One region of the Arthrobacter sp. BC5 genome, then DNA from elsewhere that is predicted to be linked to it. Evidence: riboswitches for the same ligand, from Rfam matches in the RefSeq annotation. Region 1 holds a riboswitch; each other region holds the start of a gene.
The links. Region 1 has a riboswitch for S-adenosylmethionine ahead of AC1MFI_RS17335 (bifunctional o-acetylhomoserine/o-acetylserine sulfhydrylase). Riboswitches for the same ligand answer to the same signal wherever they lie in the genome.
Positions count from the first base shown of each region.

Region 2: it holds a riboswitch for S-adenosylmethionine, as region 1 does, so the genes downstream of both, AC1MFI_RS07235 (ABC transporter substrate-binding protein) here and AC1MFI_RS17335 (bifunctional o-acetylhomoserine/o-acetylserine sulfhydrylase) in region 1, are expected to answer to the same signal.
Region 3: it holds a riboswitch for S-adenosylmethionine, as region 1 does, so the genes downstream of both, AC1MFI_RS13245 (ABC transporter substrate-binding protein) here and AC1MFI_RS17335 (bifunctional o-acetylhomoserine/o-acetylserine sulfhydrylase) in region 1, are expected to answer to the same signal.
Region 4: it holds a riboswitch for S-adenosylmethionine, as region 1 does, so the genes downstream of both, sfnG (dimethylsulfone monooxygenase SfnG) here and AC1MFI_RS17335 (bifunctional o-acetylhomoserine/o-acetylserine sulfhydrylase) in region 1, are expected to answer to the same signal.

Region 1 covers NZ_CM155273.1:3,702,871-3,707,144, reverse strand. The annotation lists gene AC1MFI_RS17350 (CPBP family intramembrane glutamic endopeptidase) at 1-331, shown strand, start outside; gene AC1MFI_RS17345 (DUF1540 domain-containing protein) at 474-761, shown strand; gene AC1MFI_RS17340 (VOC family protein) at 832-1,473, opposite strand; SAM riboswitch class IV at 1,627-1,743, shown strand; gene AC1MFI_RS17335 (bifunctional o-acetylhomoserine/o-acetylserine sulfhydrylase) at 1,825-3,141, shown strand; gene metX (homoserine O-acetyltransferase MetX) at 3,148-4,274, shown strand, end outside.
Region 2 covers NZ_CM155273.1:1,560,610-1,564,883, forward strand. The annotation lists gene AC1MFI_RS07225 (amino acid ABC transporter ATP-binding protein) at 1-485, opposite strand, end outside; gene AC1MFI_RS07230 (amino acid ABC transporter permease) at 482-1,246, opposite strand; gene AC1MFI_RS07235 (ABC transporter substrate-binding protein) at 1,257-2,171, opposite strand; gene AC1MFI_RS07240 (hypothetical protein) at 2,170-2,301, shown strand; SAM riboswitch class IV at 2,335-2,452, opposite strand; gene AC1MFI_RS07245 (aminodeoxychorismate lyase) at 2,561-3,439, opposite strand; gene yjfF (galactofuranose ABC transporter, permease protein YjfF) at 3,648-4,274, opposite strand, start outside.
Region 3 covers NZ_CM155273.1:2,831,533-2,835,806, reverse strand. The annotation lists gene AC1MFI_RS13255 (MFS transporter) at 1-1,043, opposite strand, end outside; gene AC1MFI_RS13250 (DUF1349 domain-containing protein) at 1,375-1,968, opposite strand; SAM riboswitch class IV at 2,109-2,236, shown strand; gene AC1MFI_RS13245 (ABC transporter substrate-binding protein) at 2,377-4,038, shown strand; gene AC1MFI_RS13240 (ABC transporter permease) at 4,039-4,274, shown strand, end outside.
Region 4 covers NZ_CM155273.1:844,108-848,381, reverse strand. The annotation lists gene AC1MFI_RS03695 (CoA-binding protein) at 1-103, opposite strand, end outside; gene AC1MFI_RS03690 (O-acetylhomoserine aminocarboxypropyltransferase/cysteine synthase family protein) at 100-1,479, opposite strand; gene sfnG (dimethylsulfone monooxygenase SfnG) at 1,479-2,657, opposite strand; SAM riboswitch class I at 2,651-2,754, opposite strand; gene AC1MFI_RS03680 (glycoside hydrolase family 6 protein) at 2,983-4,242, shown strand.

The DNA of each region.
Region 1 (4,274 bases):
CTGGTGGACCATCCCGGTCCTCGTGCTCTCGGCCGTCCGGCACGCGGTCCTCGAGGAGGTGATCGTGGTGGGATACCTGTTCCTCCGCCTGCGTGAGCTCGGCTGGTCGACGCCCGCGATCCTCCTCACGAGTTCGCTGGTCAGGGGCAGCTACCACCTCTACCAGGGCTTCGGCCCGTTCATCGGCAACGTGCTGATGGGGCTGCTCTTCGCCTGGTTCTACACGCGTACCCGCAGGGTCATGCCGCTCGTGGTCGCGCATGCGCTCATCGACATCACGGGATTCGTGGGATTCGCCCTGATCGGACCGGCCATCGGCATCGGCGGATGACGTGCCGGAGCAAGCCTCGCCGTCGCTGATTTGCGCACGACAATCATGACTAAATTATCGGAGAACCGCGGTGTTACCGTGATCCCATTCAGCGGGACGGCGGCTCCGACCGGGGGCCCCACCGGACCCTTCAGGAGGAATCATGAGTGTCGTCACCAGTGTCTCCGAGTGCAGCGTCCACAACTGCTCGTTCAACCGCGACGGCTGTACCGCCGTGGCCATCACGGTGTCGGGGAGCGAGGAGCACGCGTCCTGTGCCACCTTCATCGACACCTCCGTCAGTGGGGGGCTGCCCAAGATGCTGGCCCACGTCGGTGCCTGCCAGCGCTCGGAATGCAGCTACAACCACGACCTGCTGTGCGGTGCTCCGGCCGTCAAGGTGGGACCGGGCGCCGACGCAGCGGACTGCCTCACCTACACCCACGCCTGACCACCACGGCCAGTACGAGGAATGGACCGGACGATCGTCCGGTCCATTCGTCGTCCAGTGCCGACGAGGGCTAGATCTCGACGCGGCCGTTCTCGGTCTCGAACGTCACGGACATGATGCCCGGGGTGCCGTTCGGGGCGATCCACTGCACCTGCACGCCGTCGAGCGTCTCCTCGACGGCGGTGCCCAGCCACTCGGTCACCCGCTCCGAGGAACCGGCGATGGTCAGGCAATCCAGCTTGACGGCGGCCGGGCGTGCCTTCGAGGGGTGGAGGGACTCGGTGCCGTCATCCCAGCGCAGCAGGTAGGGGACCTGCGGATCCGCGATGAGCCCCTTGATGCCGATCTGCTGCCACGTCAGTTCCTGGCCGTCCGGGAACTTGCGGTTCCCCGGCACGGCGCTGCGGCCGAGGCGCTCCTCGAACGGTGCGAGATCGTCCACGGCCACGCACCAGCCCATCCAGCCGCCGCCCGCCTCGGAGCGCGCACGCACGGCCTGCCCGAACGGGGCCTTGTCCGACGCCGGGTGGTTCAGGACCTCCACGACCTCGAGGTACTGGCCGTTGACCAGCGGGAAGATCATGTTGCGGGTGCCGAAGCGCGGGTGCACACCACCTTTCACCGGCTCCACACCGAGCTTTGCGGCGATCCGGTCGGCCGTGGCGGAAAGTCCATCGGGTTCGCAGGCATATGAGACATGGTCCAGGCGCATGCCGATATTTTGGCACTAAGTGATCTGCGTCTCGACTTAGGCTCGCCTTACCGCCGCTCCCGGCCGTCGCGGGTGCATCGGAGGGAGCCGGTCCTGCTTCACGGAGGGTCATACGGGTTGCCGGATCCGCCGTGATGGGATTTCATGAAGGCAGGTCATGAGTGCCAGCACGAAGCCCCGGCTTGCTGGCCGGCAACCCTCCAACCGCGGTGGGGTGCCCCGGGTGAGGACCAGGTTCGGCGCTACTTCGGCGCCGTGCAAGCGCGGGCTCCTGCAGGGCCCGGTCTCCTGGAGCGGCGTGCACCGGCCGGAGCATCGGACCTCGGCGGAGCCCCTTGAACAGGGAGTACCATGTCCAACGATTGGTCCTTTGAGACACGCCAGATCCATGCCGGCCAGGTGCCGGATGCCGCCACGGGAGCGCGTGCGCTGCCCATCTACCAGACGTCGTCGTTCGTGTTCCCGAGCGCCGAGAGCGCCGCGAACCGGTTCTCGCTGACCGAACTCGCGCCCATCTACACCCGCATCGGGAATCCCACCCAGGAAGCGGTGGAGACGCGGATCGCGAGCCTGGAAGGCGGGGTCGGCGCGCTGCTGCTCGCCTCGGGCCAGGCGGCGGAGACCTTCGCCGTCCTCAACATCGCCGAGGCGGGGGACCACATCGTGGCGAGCCCCAGCCTCTACGGCGGCACGTACAACCTCTTCAAGCACACGCTGAAGAAGTTCGGCATCGAGACCACCTTCGTGCAGGACCCGGACGACCTCGAGCAGTGGCGGGATGCCGTTCGGCCCAACACCAAGCTCTTCTTCGGGGAGGTCGTCTCCAATCCCCGGCAGGACGTCCTCGACATCGAGGGCATCAGCGCCGTCGCCCACGAGCACGGGATCCCCCTGATCGTGGACAACACCCTGTCCACCCCGTATCTGATCCGGCCGATCGAGTGGGGCGCGGACATCGTGGTCCACTCGGCGACCAAGTACCTGGGCGGGCACGGCAACGCCATCGCCGGGGTCATCGTCGATTCGGGCAACTTCGACTTCGCACAGCACCCCGAACGGTTCCCGGGGTTCAACACGCCGGACGAGAGCTACCACGGGCTCGTCTACGCGCGGGACCTCGGCGTCGGCAGCGCGCTCGGCGCGAACCTCGCGTACATCCTGAAGGCGCGCGTCCAGCTCCTGCGCGATCTCGGCGCCTCCGTCTCCCCGTTCAACGCGTTCCTCATCGCGCAGGGACTGGAGACCCTCAGCCTGCGCGTCGAGCGCCACGTGCAGAACGCCCAGGCCGTCGCCGAGTGGCTCGAGGGTCACGACGACGTCGAGCGCGTCTCCTACGCGGGCCTCGCCTCGAGCCCCTGGTACGAGCGCGGGAGGAAGTACGGACGGAACGGCACGGGCGCGATCGTCAGCTTCGACATCGTCGGAGGGCTCGAGGCGGGCAAGCGCTTCGTGGACGGTCTCGAACTGCACTCCCACGTCGCGAACGTGGGAGACGTCCGCTCGCTCGTCATCCATCCGGCGTCCACCACGCACAGCCAGCTCGGGGCGGAAGCACAGCTCACCGCGGGAGTGCGCCCGGGCCTCGTCCGCCTGTCGGTGGGACTGGAGAACATCACCGACATCCTCGCCGACCTCGACGCGGGCTTCCGCGCCGCCAAAGGAGCCTAGCCCTTCGTGACCACCTACCCTCCTGCTCCGCTGTACCCCGGGATCGACGGCACGCGCCCTTCGGGGGACGGGCTCCTGCGCATCGCGTCGATCGGTCCGCTGGCCCTGGAGACCGGGGGCGGGCTGCCCGAGGTGCAGCTCGCCTTCGAGACCTGGGGCAGGCTGAACCGGGATGCCTCGAACGCCGTGCTCGTGCAGCACGCCCTGACGGGCAGCTCGCACGTGGCGCGCGGCGCCTCGGAGGAGGAGGGCTGGTGGGACTCGCTCGTGGGACCCGGCCGCACGGTGGACACCGACCGCTACTTCGTGGTGTCGATCAATATGCTGGGAGGCTGCTACGGCTCGACGGGGCCGGCGAGCCTCGCTCCCGACGGCACGCCCTGGGGATCGCGTTTCCCCTTCGTCACCATCCGCGATTCCGTGCGGGCCGAGGCCCTGCTCGCCGACCAGCTCGGCATCGGGCAGTGGCACTCGGTGCTCGGCGGGTCCATGGGAGGGGCGCGTGCCCTCGAATGGGCCCTGATGTATCCGCAGCGCGTCCAGCGCTGCGCCGTCATCGCCTGCACCGCCGCCAGCTCGGCCGAACAGATAGCGTTCGCCCAGGCGCAGCTGCAGGCGATCCGGCTCGATCCCGCCTACCGCGGCGGCGACTACTACGACGGCCCGCATCCGGATGCGGGCCTCGGCCTCGCCCGCCGCATCGCGCACATCACCTACCGATCGGAACGGGAGCTCGAAGCGCGCTTCGGCCGCGCGGAACAGGACGCCGAGCAGGCCTTCGGGTCCGCGCGGCCGGCCGAGCGCGGCCGCTACCAGGTCGAGAGCTACCTCGACCACCAGGCGGAGAAACTGGTGGACCGGTTCGACGCCAACAGCTACGCGATCCTGACCGAGGCGCTCATGAGCCACGACGCCGCACGGGACCGGGGGAGCCTGGACGACGCGCTCGGCGCCGCGACGTCTGACTTCTTCATCGCCGCCGTCGACACGGACCGGCTCTACTTCCCGGAGCAGTCCCTGCGGCTCGCGGACGGACTGCCCGGGGAGGTCCCCGTCCACATGATCTCCTCGCCCGTGGGGCACGACGCCTTCCTGACCCAGATCCACCAGCTCGACGGCCGGCTCCGCACCGC
Region 2 (4,274 bases), 1.6 Mb from region 1:
ACCTCGGGGTCCATCGCCAGCGCCCGGGCGATCGCGACGCGCTGCTGCTGGCCGCCCGAGAGGTTGCCGGGCCGCACGTCGGCCTTGTGCTTCAGCCCCACCAGGTCCAGCTGCGCCAGCGCCTTCTCCCGGGCCTCGTCCGCGGACATCTTCCGGAGCTTCCGCAGCGCCAGGGAGACGTTGTCCACCACGGTCTTGTGGGGGAAGAGGTTGAACTGCTGGAACACCATGCCGATGCGGCGGCGCAGCTCGTCCGGGTTGTCCTTCAGCACGGACCGGCCGTCGAGCAGGATGTCCCCCCTGTCCGGTTCGATCAGCCGGTTGAGGACACGCAGGAGCGTGGACTTGCCGGACCCGGACGGGCCGATGACCGACGCCGTCGTGCCCTGCTCCACGTGCAGGTCGATGCCGCGCAGCACGTGATTGGTCCCGAAGGACAGGTGGAGGTCCCTGCCGGTCAGGGTTCCCGAATCGATGGTCTTCACGCCTTGGCTCCTTCGCCGATCTTCGCGGCCAGTTCGTCCGGTTCCGGCTTCTCCCGCTTGCCCGTCCGCAACCTGTTGTCGATGTAGTTGACCAGGTGGGTCAGCGGGATCGTGAGGCACAGGTACAGCACGGCGGAGGCGATGAGCGGCGAGAGGTTGCCCGTGTTGCTGGCCGCATCGTTCCCGATCCGGAACAGTTCACGTTCGCTGGTGAGCAGCCCGAGGAAGTAGATGAGCGAGGATTCCTTGATCAGCGCGATGAACTGGTTCACCAGGGCGGGCAGCACGCGCCGCACGCCCTGGGGGACCACCACGAGCTGCATCGACGAGCGGTAGCTGAAGCCCAGGGCGCGCGAGGCCTCCAGCTGTCCCTTCTCCACGCTCTGGATGCCGGAGCGGAAGATCTCGCCGATGTAGGCCGCCGCCATGAGCGACAGCGCGAGGATCCCCATGGGGAACGGGCTCGTGCTGCCGGTGGCCTCGCGGTAGATCGGGCTGAGTCCGATGCCGATGAGCAGGATGATCACGACGGCGGGCACCCCACGGAAGATGTCCGTGTAGATGCGCGCCGCCCAGCGGAGCAGCCGGTTGCGGGAGATCCCCATGATCGCGAGGACCATGCCGAGGACCGTCCCGATGATTCCGGACGCGATCGCGAGGATCAGGGTGTTCCGCAGGCCGACCGCGAGGAGCTCCGGCAGGACGGCGGCCATCGCCTCCCAGTCGAAGAAGGTCTGCGCGAGCTGTTCAAGGGCATTCATGGAGGGTCGGCTACTTTACTTCCACGGCTTTGCTGCCGGGCTTCCAGTCGGTGGGCATCTCGCGGTCCGGGTACCACTCCTTGGTGAGCTCGGACCACGTGCCGTCCTCGACCACGGCGTCGAGGCCCGCGTTCAGGGCGTCGATCAGGGGCTGGTTCTCGCTGTTCACGGCGTAGGCGGTGAAGTTCTCCGTGTTGATGATGGTCTCGGCGATCGCGGTGTCGTCGCCCTCCTTAACCTGGCCGGTGGCCTGCTGGGACGGCGCCACCCACGCGTCCACCTGGCCGTTCTTCACGTTGGCGTACACCGTGTTGTAGTCGGCGAAGCGCACGGGCTCGAGGCCCAGGGTGTTGGTGACGTAGTCGTCCTGCACGGTGCCCTGCACCACGCCGATGCGGGTGCTCTCGGACAGCGAGTCGAAGCCCGTGACCGTGGAGCCGTTCTTGGCGACGACGGCCATGTAGCCGAAGTCGTAGCCGTTGGTGAAGCCGACGTTCCCGCGGCGGGCCTCGGTGGTGGAGATCGAGGAGGACCCGACGTCGAACTGCTTGTTCTGCACCTGCGCCAGCAGCGCCGAGAAGTCGGTGGAGGCGAACTCGACCTCGAGGCCGAGCTCGTCGCCGATGGCGCGCAGCAACTCGTTGTCGTAGCCCGTGAAGACGCCGTTCTCGATGAAGATGTTCGGAGGGGCGTCCGAGAGGGTGCCGACACGCAGCGTGCCCTCCGTGATGAGACCGAGCTTCGAGGTGTCGATCTCGTCGATCGGCGTGCTGTCCTCGGTGGTGTACTGGTCCAGCGACTGCTGGTCGCTGCCGGCCAGGGCGTCGGTGGTCTCGGTGGGCTCGCTGCTGGAGCTGCCGCAGGAGACGGTCAGGGCGAGGAGGGGTACGGCGAATGCCGCGAGGACCTTACGGGAGATGGTCATGATGTCCTTCGATACCGGCCCGGATTCCGGGCGCACAGGTGAGGGGTTTTCGGAGGTGCCGGTCGACGGCACGGAAGGAGGCTGCTGGCTGCTGGGTGACACGCTCGCTGTTCTGGGCTGCGCGTTGTGATGTGGCTACCCAGCAATCCCGGGACACCGCACGACGCCGTACTTGCCAACCGGGGGACTGGTCCCGGCGGCCGAATCTTCACCTGGAGCACCCCACTACGGGAGAGGGTTGCTGTCCAGCCGGCCAGGGCCGAGGGCTGGAACTCTTGATTTCAGGAAAAACGCTAGGGCAGGGTGAAGCACCCGGTCAAAACGGCAACGGGTGAAAATCGGCGTTTGACGCCGTAGAGGGCCTTTATGCGGCCATTTTGTGGCGGAGATTACACGAATCGGTCCACGAGCTCGGTGAGTTCGGCGGTGAGCGCGGCCGACGTGCGCAGGTCCTGGCCGTCGAGCGAGAGGACGGGTGCGAGGAGCCGGATGCTCGAGATCAGCCAGACGGCGTCGGCGTCGAGCAGGTGGTGCGGTTCGAGCGGACCGTAGCCGAGCTCCCACCCCTGCTCCTTCGCCGCTGCGAAGAGAGCGCTCTGGGACGTGCCCGCCAGGATGCCGCTCTCCAGTTGCGGTGTGAGGAGCGTCTTCTGCCCGTCGCGATCGTAGGCGAGGAGCACGGTGGACGTCGGTCCTTCCAGGACCTTGCCGTCGGAGGATGTGAAGATGACGTCGTCCGCGCCGTGCGCCTTCGCATGGCGGATGGCCGCCATGTTGACGGCGTAGGAGAGGGTCTTGGCGCCCATCAGCAGCCAGGGCGCGCGTTGTCCAACGGTGCTGTCGTACCCACGCTCGAGGAACAGGACCTTCAGGCCGGCGTCGCGCTGTGCGAGGGTCGACGCCGGAACGGGCGCCACCTGGACCCAGGCCGTCGCATGTCCCGCGCCCTCCACTCCACGCGTGGCGATCAGCTTCACGACGGCGTTGCCGTGGTCCGGCTCGGCCGCCGCGAACTCCCGCAGCCCGGTGCGGATGGCGCGGCTCCAGGCCTCCGCCCCGGGCACCACCAGATCGAGGGCAGCGGCCGACGACGCGAGCCGTGCGAGGTGCGCCTGCTCCTTCCGGGGAGCTCCGCCGACGGCCAGCAGCGATTCGAAGATGCCGTCCCCGCGCGTGGCACCGAGGTCGGTGGCCATCAGTTGCGGCTGCGAGGCGTCGACGACCTTGCCGTCGTCGTGGGCCGGGTCGAGGAACACGAGAACAGTCATGGCACCAGCGTATCCGTTGCCATTCTTCTCGGGCCGGGCGGTCGGAGGCTGCAGGTCCGGCCCGACGGGTGGAGGACCTGCGGCGCGTGATCATCGGCGTGCTGCCGGGGTATCGCGCCCCCGACAGCACGCCGGGCCTATGGGATCCCGGCGGCGGTTGCCCCGCCGGCCCCGTGCTGATGAAGGGCCGGCCGCTCCGCCTGAGCCGTCAGGTGAGCCTGGCCTTCCGGGAGAAGAGCTTCTGCAGCAGGATGAAGGCGAGGAGCAGGGCGCCGATCACGATCCGCGTCCACCAGGAGCTCAAGGTGCCCTCGTAGGAGATGAACGTCTGGACGATGCCGAGGATGAGCACCCCGGCAAGGGAGCCGAGGACGTAGCCGTATCCGCCGGTGAGCAGCGTACCGCCCACCACCACCGCGGCGATGGCGTCCAGTTCCAGGCCGGTCGCCGCCAGGCTGTAGCCGGAGAGGCTGTAGAACGAGAAGAGGATACCCGCGATCGCCGAGCACAGGCCGCTGATCCCGTAGACGAGGACCTTCGTCCTCGGGACGGCCAGTCCCATCAGCAGGGCTGAGGACTCCCCACCGCCGATGGCGTACACGGTCCGGCCGAACCGGGTCTGGTGCAGGACGTAGAAGGCGAGCGCGATGACGACCAGCGCAATCACGACGCCGGGTGAGATGAAGAGCGTGTCGGCCAGCGGAATCCTCGCCTGGGCCATCGCCGTGAAGAAGGGATCGGTCACGGTGATCGAATCGACGCTGATGACGTAGCAGAGCCCGCGCGCGAGGAACAGCCCGGCGAGGGTGACGATGAACGGTTGGATCTCGAAGAC
Region 3 (4,274 bases), 870 kb from region 1:
GCGCCGGCAAGGGCCGGCGCCGCGACCGAACTGACGGCTCCGACGACCAGGCAACCCGTGAATGCCGCGCCTGCCCGGCCGGGCACCAGCTCGGCTGTCCAGACGGCAAGCACCGCCGATCCTGCCATGTATCCCGCACCGAAGATACAGGCCGAAGCCGCCGTCGCGGCGAGGGAGTCGCTCCCCAGGCCGAGGAGCGCCATCGCTGCACCGACCGTGACGAGGCACAGCGCGGCGACGCGCGATGCGCCCACCCGTCGTGTCGCGGCCCCGGTCGCCACTCCCACCATGCCGGTCAACCCGATGGCCGCGTAGAGTGCCGGGACGGCTGCCGCCGGGAGGGGGCCGCTGCCCACGATGTCCGCAGCGTAGGTGAAGTAGATGACGACGACAGCGAAGTAGATCACGGAGTAGGCGGCCGGGACTCCCAGCGCTTTCGCCAGTGAGGAGGCACCACGCGGTCCGTCCCGGCGCGGATCAGGACGGGTCGGCGACACGAGGCGGAGGTTCACGATCGCGGCGGACACCGCGGCAAGGGCGATACCGGCCCACACCAGGCGCCATGAGCCCAGTGCTGCGAGGACGGCCAGGCCACCCAGGAGGACCAGTCCACCGCTGGTGCCGGTCGTGATGACAGCCAGCGTCCGTGACCGGCGTCCCGGGGGCACAGCACGGGTCACGATGTCGGAGTAGGGCGCCCAGACCCAGCCTCCCGCGCTGCCGGCCAGGACGACGCCGACCGCGAGGAGCCATGGGGACTGCGCAAGTGTCACGAGCACCGCTCCCAGGACACCGCATGCTCCACCCACAGTTGTCGGAGCGCGCGAACCGCGGCGAGCAGCCAGCGGCCCGGCGAGCAGCAGACCGGCCAGGTAGCCTGCGAACGTCGCACTGGCGATGAGGCCGAGCACCAGTTCGGAGAGCCCCAGGTCCTGCCGGATGCCGGGCAGCGTCAGACCGTAGGCGTAGCGGGCCATCCCGAAGGCGACCCCGACCACCGCCGCTCCGGCCAGGCCTATCCGGCCGCCCGCCGAGAGCTTCATGGAAAACCACCTCGTCCTGCCTCGTTCGTCCGAGCGACTGCCCGCCTCACCCGCCCCGCGTCCCGACGCGCTCGGCCCGGGCGCACACAGGGCACCGGCGTGCGGCGGCGGGCGCGCGGAGAACCGCTCATACCCTCCGCCCTAGCCTACGGGCCACCCCGACAGCCCCTCCAGGCCCAGGGATGACACCGGACGCCCCCGGCGAACGACGACTATGCTCGCGCCATGGAGCAGCAACTGCACTTCATCACCGTCGCCACCCTGGACCCGGACCTCGGCCGGTCCTTCTACCACGGGCTGGGCTGGCCCCCGGTACGGCGGCAGTGGCTCCCTACCTGTGCAGCGCGGCGTCGGCTTCCCCCTGTGCCCAGCCGGTGAAGGTCACCGTCAGGCCCGCTCGTGTGGGTGAGCAGCAATAGGGACCCGCCGAGACCTCCAGGTCGGGTTCGAGAGGCACGACGCGGACGAGGCGGAATGCCTCCCCCGACCTGCGAGCGCGGATCGTGACGGCGTCGCCGCTCCTGCTCATGCGTACCGTCACCTCATGCCCACCCCACTCGGGCACCGGGGCGACCGACCAGTCGGACACGGGATCCGTCACCACGGCACCCACCTGGGAGACGCCGTCGGACACCTCCACTCCGGCCTTGATCCAGTGCTCCGCACTGCCGTGCAGATAGACGCCGGCCTGATCGAACTGCTCCCGGTAGTCGAGCAGGAACGAGACCTCGAGAGCGGTGTCCTGAGGGAAGGGTGCCAGCAGGGCGTGAGCGCTGGCATGGACGAAGCCGTACGACGTCCTCCGCCAGGCGTCGCTCCCCTCCACGGCCGTCACGAGCAGGCGACCGCCGTCCACCGCGGCGTCTGCCGGCGGGTTGAGCCACGAGCCGGTGGTCCAGGGCGAAGCCGCACGGGGAGAGATCATCGAATGCCTTTCTGGGCTGGATGCGTGGACCCCCATCCGCGATCCGGACTGTGGCGGCCCGATGGGGAGAATTCGCAATACCCGGTCATATTACTTCTTATTGGCGCGACTGCCGGATTGCCTGCCTATAGTGAATTCAGCTTCAAGAGATGCGGCCGCCAAGCTCCGACTAGGCCGTGCACCAACCCCATGTTCCTGGGTGGTTCGGATGACGAAGCGGCCTCCGCCTTGGCACTTCGTGCTGGTCCGGCGCGGGCAAGAGCACTCCGAAAGGCACTCCCCGTGAGCTGTAGCACCCTCCCCCTCCCCTAGCAGAGCCTGCGCGTCCAGCGCATCCTGTTGTTCTCTGTCCCCTTTTCCGGTGAATTCTGCTGTGCGCGGCGCCGGACCCCTTCCAAGGAATTCTCCATGAATGCATCCGTAATTCGTCCTGCCCGAAATCACCGCCGATTCCGCGACCTCACCGCGTTATCGGCCGTCGCCCTGGTGTCCCTTGTCAGCGGCTGCGCCGGTCCGGCCGCTTCCTCCTCGGTGACCGGTGACGAGCCGGTGGACGGCGGCATCCTGAACGTGTCGATCTCGGCCGAACCCGGCTGCCTCGACGGCCACGGGATCTCGGCCACGCAGCAGCAGTTCCTCGGCCGGCTGATCTACGACAACATCGTGACGCTCGACGAGAACGGGGAGATCGCTCCCTACCTCGCCGACTCCTGGGACATCTCGGAGGACGGCAAGACCTACACGTTCCACCTCAAGGAGGGAGTGACCTTCAGCGACGGCTCGCCCTGGAACGCCGAGGTGCTGGGCCAGAACCTGGAGCACATGCGGGATCCGGCCACGAAGTCCCCCCTCGCGGCTGCGTACATCGCCCCGTACGTGGACGGCGCCGTCATCGACGAGTACACCTTCGAAGCCCACCTCGCCTATCCCTACACTCCGTTCCTCTACACCCTGGCGCAGTCGTGGCTCGGCATGAACTCGGGCAAGGCGATCACCGAAGCCCCCGAGACGCTCTGCCAGGAGCCGATCGGCACGGGGCCGTTCACGGTCGCGGACTACAAGCCCGGCCAGAGCATCAGCTACACCAAGCGCGCCGGCTACGACTGGGCGCCTGAGTGGCTCGAGGGCGACGGCGAGGCCCACCTCGACGGCGTGGAGGTCACCCTCGTCAGCGAGCCGGTGATCCGGCACCAGTCGCTCGTCTCGGGCCAGTACGACCTCACCGAGAACCTCGCACCGCAGAACGCGGCCGCCGTCCAGGCCGATCCGAACTTCACCTACGAGAACCTGCCGCGTACGGGCAGCCCGTATGTCCTGAGCTTCAATCTCAACCGCGCGCCCTTCGACGATCTGGCGGTCCGCCAGGCATTCGCCGCGTCCGTCGACACGGAGGCCGTCACCGACAGCCTCGGCTTCGACACCTACACCCCGATCGACAGCTTCCTGTCGAAGGAGAGCAAGTACTACGACCCGTCGACCGAAGGAACGCTCACCCACGATCCCGAGCGGGCGAACAAGCTGCTGGACGACGCCGGCTGGTCCACGCGTGACAGCGAGGGGTTCCGCACCAAGGACGGTCAGCGGCTCGTGGTCGAGGTGCCGGCGGTGGAGAGCTCGACCCCGAGCCCCCTGCTGGTCCAGCTGCAGGGCGAAGCCCGGAAGGCGGGCTTCGACCTCCAGATCATCCAGCTCCCACAGGCGCAGCTCTCCGAGCGGCGCTACGCCGGCGACTACGACGCGCTGGCGGGCGTATGGCACACGAACACGACCGACGTCCTCTTCATCCGATACCACTCCTCGGAGATCACCGGAGAGCGCATCGGGCAGAACTCGTCCTACGTCAACGACCCGGCCCTCGACGAACTGCTCCTCACGGCCCGTGAAGCCGGCGACGGCCCCGAGGCGGCCGAGGCGTACTCCAAGGCCCAGCACCGCCTCCTCGAGATCGTTCCGGGCGTCCCCCTCTACGAGAACCCGAGCCAGTTCGCCTACGCCAACGCCGTCCAGGACGTCGCGGTGGACACCTCCCACCCCGTGCCCGTGCTGACCTACGCCTGGAAGGCGGAGTAGGTGGCGGTCCTCCGGCGCATCGTCACACGCCTGGCCGTCGGGATCGGAGTCCTCTGGGGCGCTGCCACGCTGACCTTCCTCGCGGTCTACCTGATCCCGGGTGACACCGCCCTCCTGATCCTCGGCGGTCCCGACGCGCGGCCCACCGCCGAGACCCTGGCGCAGGTCCGCGTCGACTACCTGCTCGACCAGCCGTTCATCGTCCAGTACGGCAGCTATCTCGGGAACCTGCTGCA
Region 4 (4,274 bases), 880 kb from region 1:
CCGATGCCCCGACGATCGCCACGGACCTCGCGTTCCTCAGCAGGTTCAGCCGTTCGGGGGCCGAAGGCCCCTCCCAGGTCCGTTCCGGTGCGGTGCTGCTCATGCTCCCACTCCTACTGCCCGTGTTGCCGACGGGTCGTCGTCGTTCTCTCCCGCGGACTCCTGCGGGAGTCCGTCGAAGGCTGCGTCCGGGGACTCCACAGCAGCTTCGAGTGCCTGGTCGAGGTCCCACAGGATGTCGTCGAGGTCCTCCAGTCCCACCGAGATGCGGACGAGGTCCTCGGGCACCCCCGCCGCCACGAGCTGCTCGGCGGAGAGCTGCTGGTGCGTCGTCGAGCCGGGATGGATCACGAGGGTGCGGGAATCGCCGACGTTCGCGAGGTGCGAGGCCAGCTGCAGCGACTCGATGAACTTCTGGCCCGCTTTGCGACCGCCCTTGATGCCGAAGCTGAAGACCGACCCGGGTCCCTGCGGCAGGTAGGTCTTCGCGCGCTCGTGGTGAGCGTGGGTGGGCAGACCCGCATAGTTGACGTACTCCACGCGGGGATCGGCCTGCAGCCATCGCGCCACGGCCGATGCGTTCTCGAGGTGCTCGTCGAGGCGCTGCGCGAGTGTCTCGACGCCCTGCAGGAGCTGGAAGGCCGACGACGGCGAGAGCGAGGGCCCGATGTCGCGCAGCTGCTCGGTGCGGAGCTTGGTGAGGAAGCCGTACTCGCCGAAGTTCGCCCACCACTGGATGTTGCCGTAGGAGGGCACCGGCTCGGTCATCATGGGGAACTTGCCGTTGCCCCAGTCGAAGCGCCCGCTCTCCACGATCACGCCGCCGAGGGTGGTTCCGTGCCCGCCGATGAACTTGGTGGCGGAGTGGATCACGATGTCCGCGCCGTGCTCGATCGGCCGCACGAGGTAGGGCGTGCTCAGCGTCGAGTCGACGATGAACGGGATTCCGGCGTCGTGCGCGACCTTCGCCAGCCCGGCGAGGTCCGCGATCTCACCCGAGGGGTTCGCGATCACCTCGGCGTAGACGGCCTTGGTGTTGTCGCGGATCGCGGCCGCGTAGTCGGCCGGGTCCGTTCCTGGCACGAAGGTGGTCTCGATGCCGAACCGGCGCAGCGTGACGTCCAGCTGGGTCACCGTCCCGCCGTACAGCTGGGAGGCAGCCACGATGTGGTCGCCGGCCTGGCACAGGGCAGCGAAGGTGATGAACTCCGCGCTCATGCCCGACGCCGTCGCGACCGCCCCGATGCCGCCCTCGAGCGACGCGATGCGCTCCTCGAACGCGGCGACCGTCGGGTTGCCGATACGCGAGTAGATGTTGCCGTACTTCTGGAGCGCGAAGAGGTTTGCGGCGTCGTTGGTGTCCTTGAACACGAACGACGTCGTCTGGTAGATCGGCACTGCCCGGGCACCGTGCGTGGCGTCGGGGGTCCCGCCGGCGTGGAGCGCGCGCGTGCGGAAACCGAAGGAACGTTCTGCCATCAGACACCTGCCTTGCTGGATCGGGATACTGCGAGGGTGGATTCGGGATCGAAGTCGACGCCGGCCTTGCGGGCGGCATCGGCCTCGAGCTCGCGCACGATCGGGAGGATGTCCGTGCCGAACGCCGCTACCTCCTCCTGGAAATGGAGGTAGCAGGTGAGGAGGAGGTTCACGCCGATCTTCTTGTACTCCACGATGCGCTCGGCGATCTGCTCGGGCGTGCCGATGAGCTGCGTCTTGAAGCCGTCGTTGTACTGGACGAGGTCCTCGAACGTCGAATCGGCCCACATGCCCTTCCCGTCCTTCGTGGACGGTCCGGCTTCCTGGACGGCGTCGCGGAATCCCTCGACGGCGGGGCGGTGGGCCTTCGCGACGATCTCGCGCAGGGTGTCGCGGGCCTCCTTCTCGGAATCGCGGGCGATCACAAATCCGTTCAGGCCGAAACGGGGACGGCGGCCGGCCTGTTCGGCGGAGGCCTGGACACCGGCGATGTTGTCCTTGAAGCCCTCGAGGTCCTTGCCGTTGGAGAAGTACCAGTCGGCCACGCGGCCCGCGGTCGCCTGGGCCGCTGTCGAGTTCCCCCCGAAGAAGATCTCGGGGTGCGGGCGTCCTGGGACGTCCACGGGGGCCGGGCTCAGGGTGAAGTTGTTGATGTCGTAGTACTTCCCCGACTGGCTGTAGCCCTCTTCGGTCCACAGGCCGCGCAGCACCCGGATGAACTCCTCGGTGCGGACGTAGCGTTCATCGTGCTCGAGCCACTCGAGGCCGAAGTTGACGAACTCGTCCTTGAGCCACCCGGAGACGATGTTGACCGCGGCGCGGCCGTTGGAGATGTGGTCCGCGGTGATGATGTATTTCGCCAGCACGCCCGGGTGCCACATGCCCGGGTGGACTGCGGCGATCACCTTCAGCTTCTCGGTCGCGGCCAGGAGGGCGAGGGAGAAACTCGTCGCCTCGTGCTGCTTGTCGGCGCCGTAGGACGCGGCGTAGCGGGTCTGGGAGAGCGCGTACTCGAAACCGGCGTCCTCGGCGATGCGCGCGAGTTCCCTGTTGTAGTCGAAGTCCCAGCTGGTGCGCTGTTCGATGGTCGAGACCACCAGGCCGCCGCTGACGTTGGGAACCCAGTAGGCGAACTTGAGGGGAGTGGAAAGGTCGGCGACACTCATGGTTTCCTCCATCGGTCTGGCAGTAGCACCCTTCTGTCGCCGTGGAACACGGAGGCCAGGGTTGCTGCGGCGTCAATGAGCCAGATCTCTCAGCCGCTCCGGATGGTCAGGTCGAGTGTGCCACCGAGGTGCTGCAGAACCAAAACAATGTGTCTCCGTATGAGGTCCTGTCTCGAAGCAGTCAGTGCACTGAGGACCTTGACAAAGCCGGGAGCACACCAAAGACTGACCGTGGGAGCGCTTCCACGGGGATGGACCAGCGCTCCGCTACCGGGCGATCACGCCAACCACCACCACATGAGGAGCAATGATGCTCAGCATTTCCAGGACGTGTGCAGTGACCCTTGCAGTAGCAGGGGTTCTGGTCTCCACCGCATTCTCCGCCCTGCCGGCCTCTGCCCAGGGGTCCAAGGACGGTCCGGAACAGGGAGCGGCTTCGTCCGCCACCGAGTTCTATGTCCCGATGAAGAACCACTACCACCAGGCCCAGCGCCAGATCGCAGAGTTGAGGTCTTCCGGTGACCGCGCGACCGCCGACAGCCTCAGTGCCATGGTCTCGGCCCCCCAGGCGGTCTGGGTCACGGGCAGCGATCCCGCCACCGTCACGCAGGAAGTGCGGACCACCACGCATCGCGCGGCAGGCAAGGGTCAGGTGCCCGTGCTCGCCGCATACAACCTGCCCTTCCGCGACTGTTCGCAGTACTCGGCCGGTGGTGCGACCGATGTCGCCGGCTACAAGGCCTGGGTGGACGCGCTCGCCGCGGGCATCGAGGACAGGGCGGCCCTGGTGGTGCTCGAGCCGGACGGGCTCGGCATCATCCCCTGGAACCGCGGGCTCGACGGCAACCTCGAGTGGTGCCAGCCGGCAGAGGCGAACGCCGGGACCGCGGCGGCAGAGCGTTTCGAAATGCTCAACTACGCGGTGGACCAGCTGAAGGCGCTTCCCAACACCAGGGTGTACCTCGACGGGACGCACAGCGCCTGGCTGGGCACCGGTGAGATCTCGAGCAGGCTCGTGAAGGCCGGCGTGCAGAAGGCCGACGGCTTCTTCCTGAACGTCTCCAACTACGAACTCACCGAACGCCAGTTGAAGTTCGGTAGCTGGGTGTCGCAGTGCATCTACTACGCCACCGAGATCGACCCGGGGGCCTACGGGTCCTGTGGCAGCCAGTACTATCCGGCGTCGCCCACCGACTTCTCCACCTGGGGACTGACGGACGCCTGGTACGCGCAGAACGTGGCGGGCGCGGCGAACGCGCCGTCGAACGACGAGCTTGCGCACTTCGTCATCGATACGAGCCGCAACGGCAAGGGCCCCTGGGTCCCCACGGCCGCCTACCCGGACCCCCAGGTCTGGTGCAACCCGCCGAGCCGCGGACTGGGTTACCTGCCCACGTCCGATACAGGCAACCCGCTGGCCGACGCTTTCCTGTGGATCAAGGTGCCCGGTGAGTCCGACGGCGAATGCAGCCGCGGCCTGACGGACAACGGTGGAGTCGATCCCGAGTGGGGCCGGGTGGATCCGGCTGCCGGAGCGTGGTTCCCGGAGCAGGCCATCGACCTGATCAGGAACGCCAGCACGCCCGTCCGGCCATAGCAGGGCTGGGTGTGCGCGGTCCCATCGGGCCG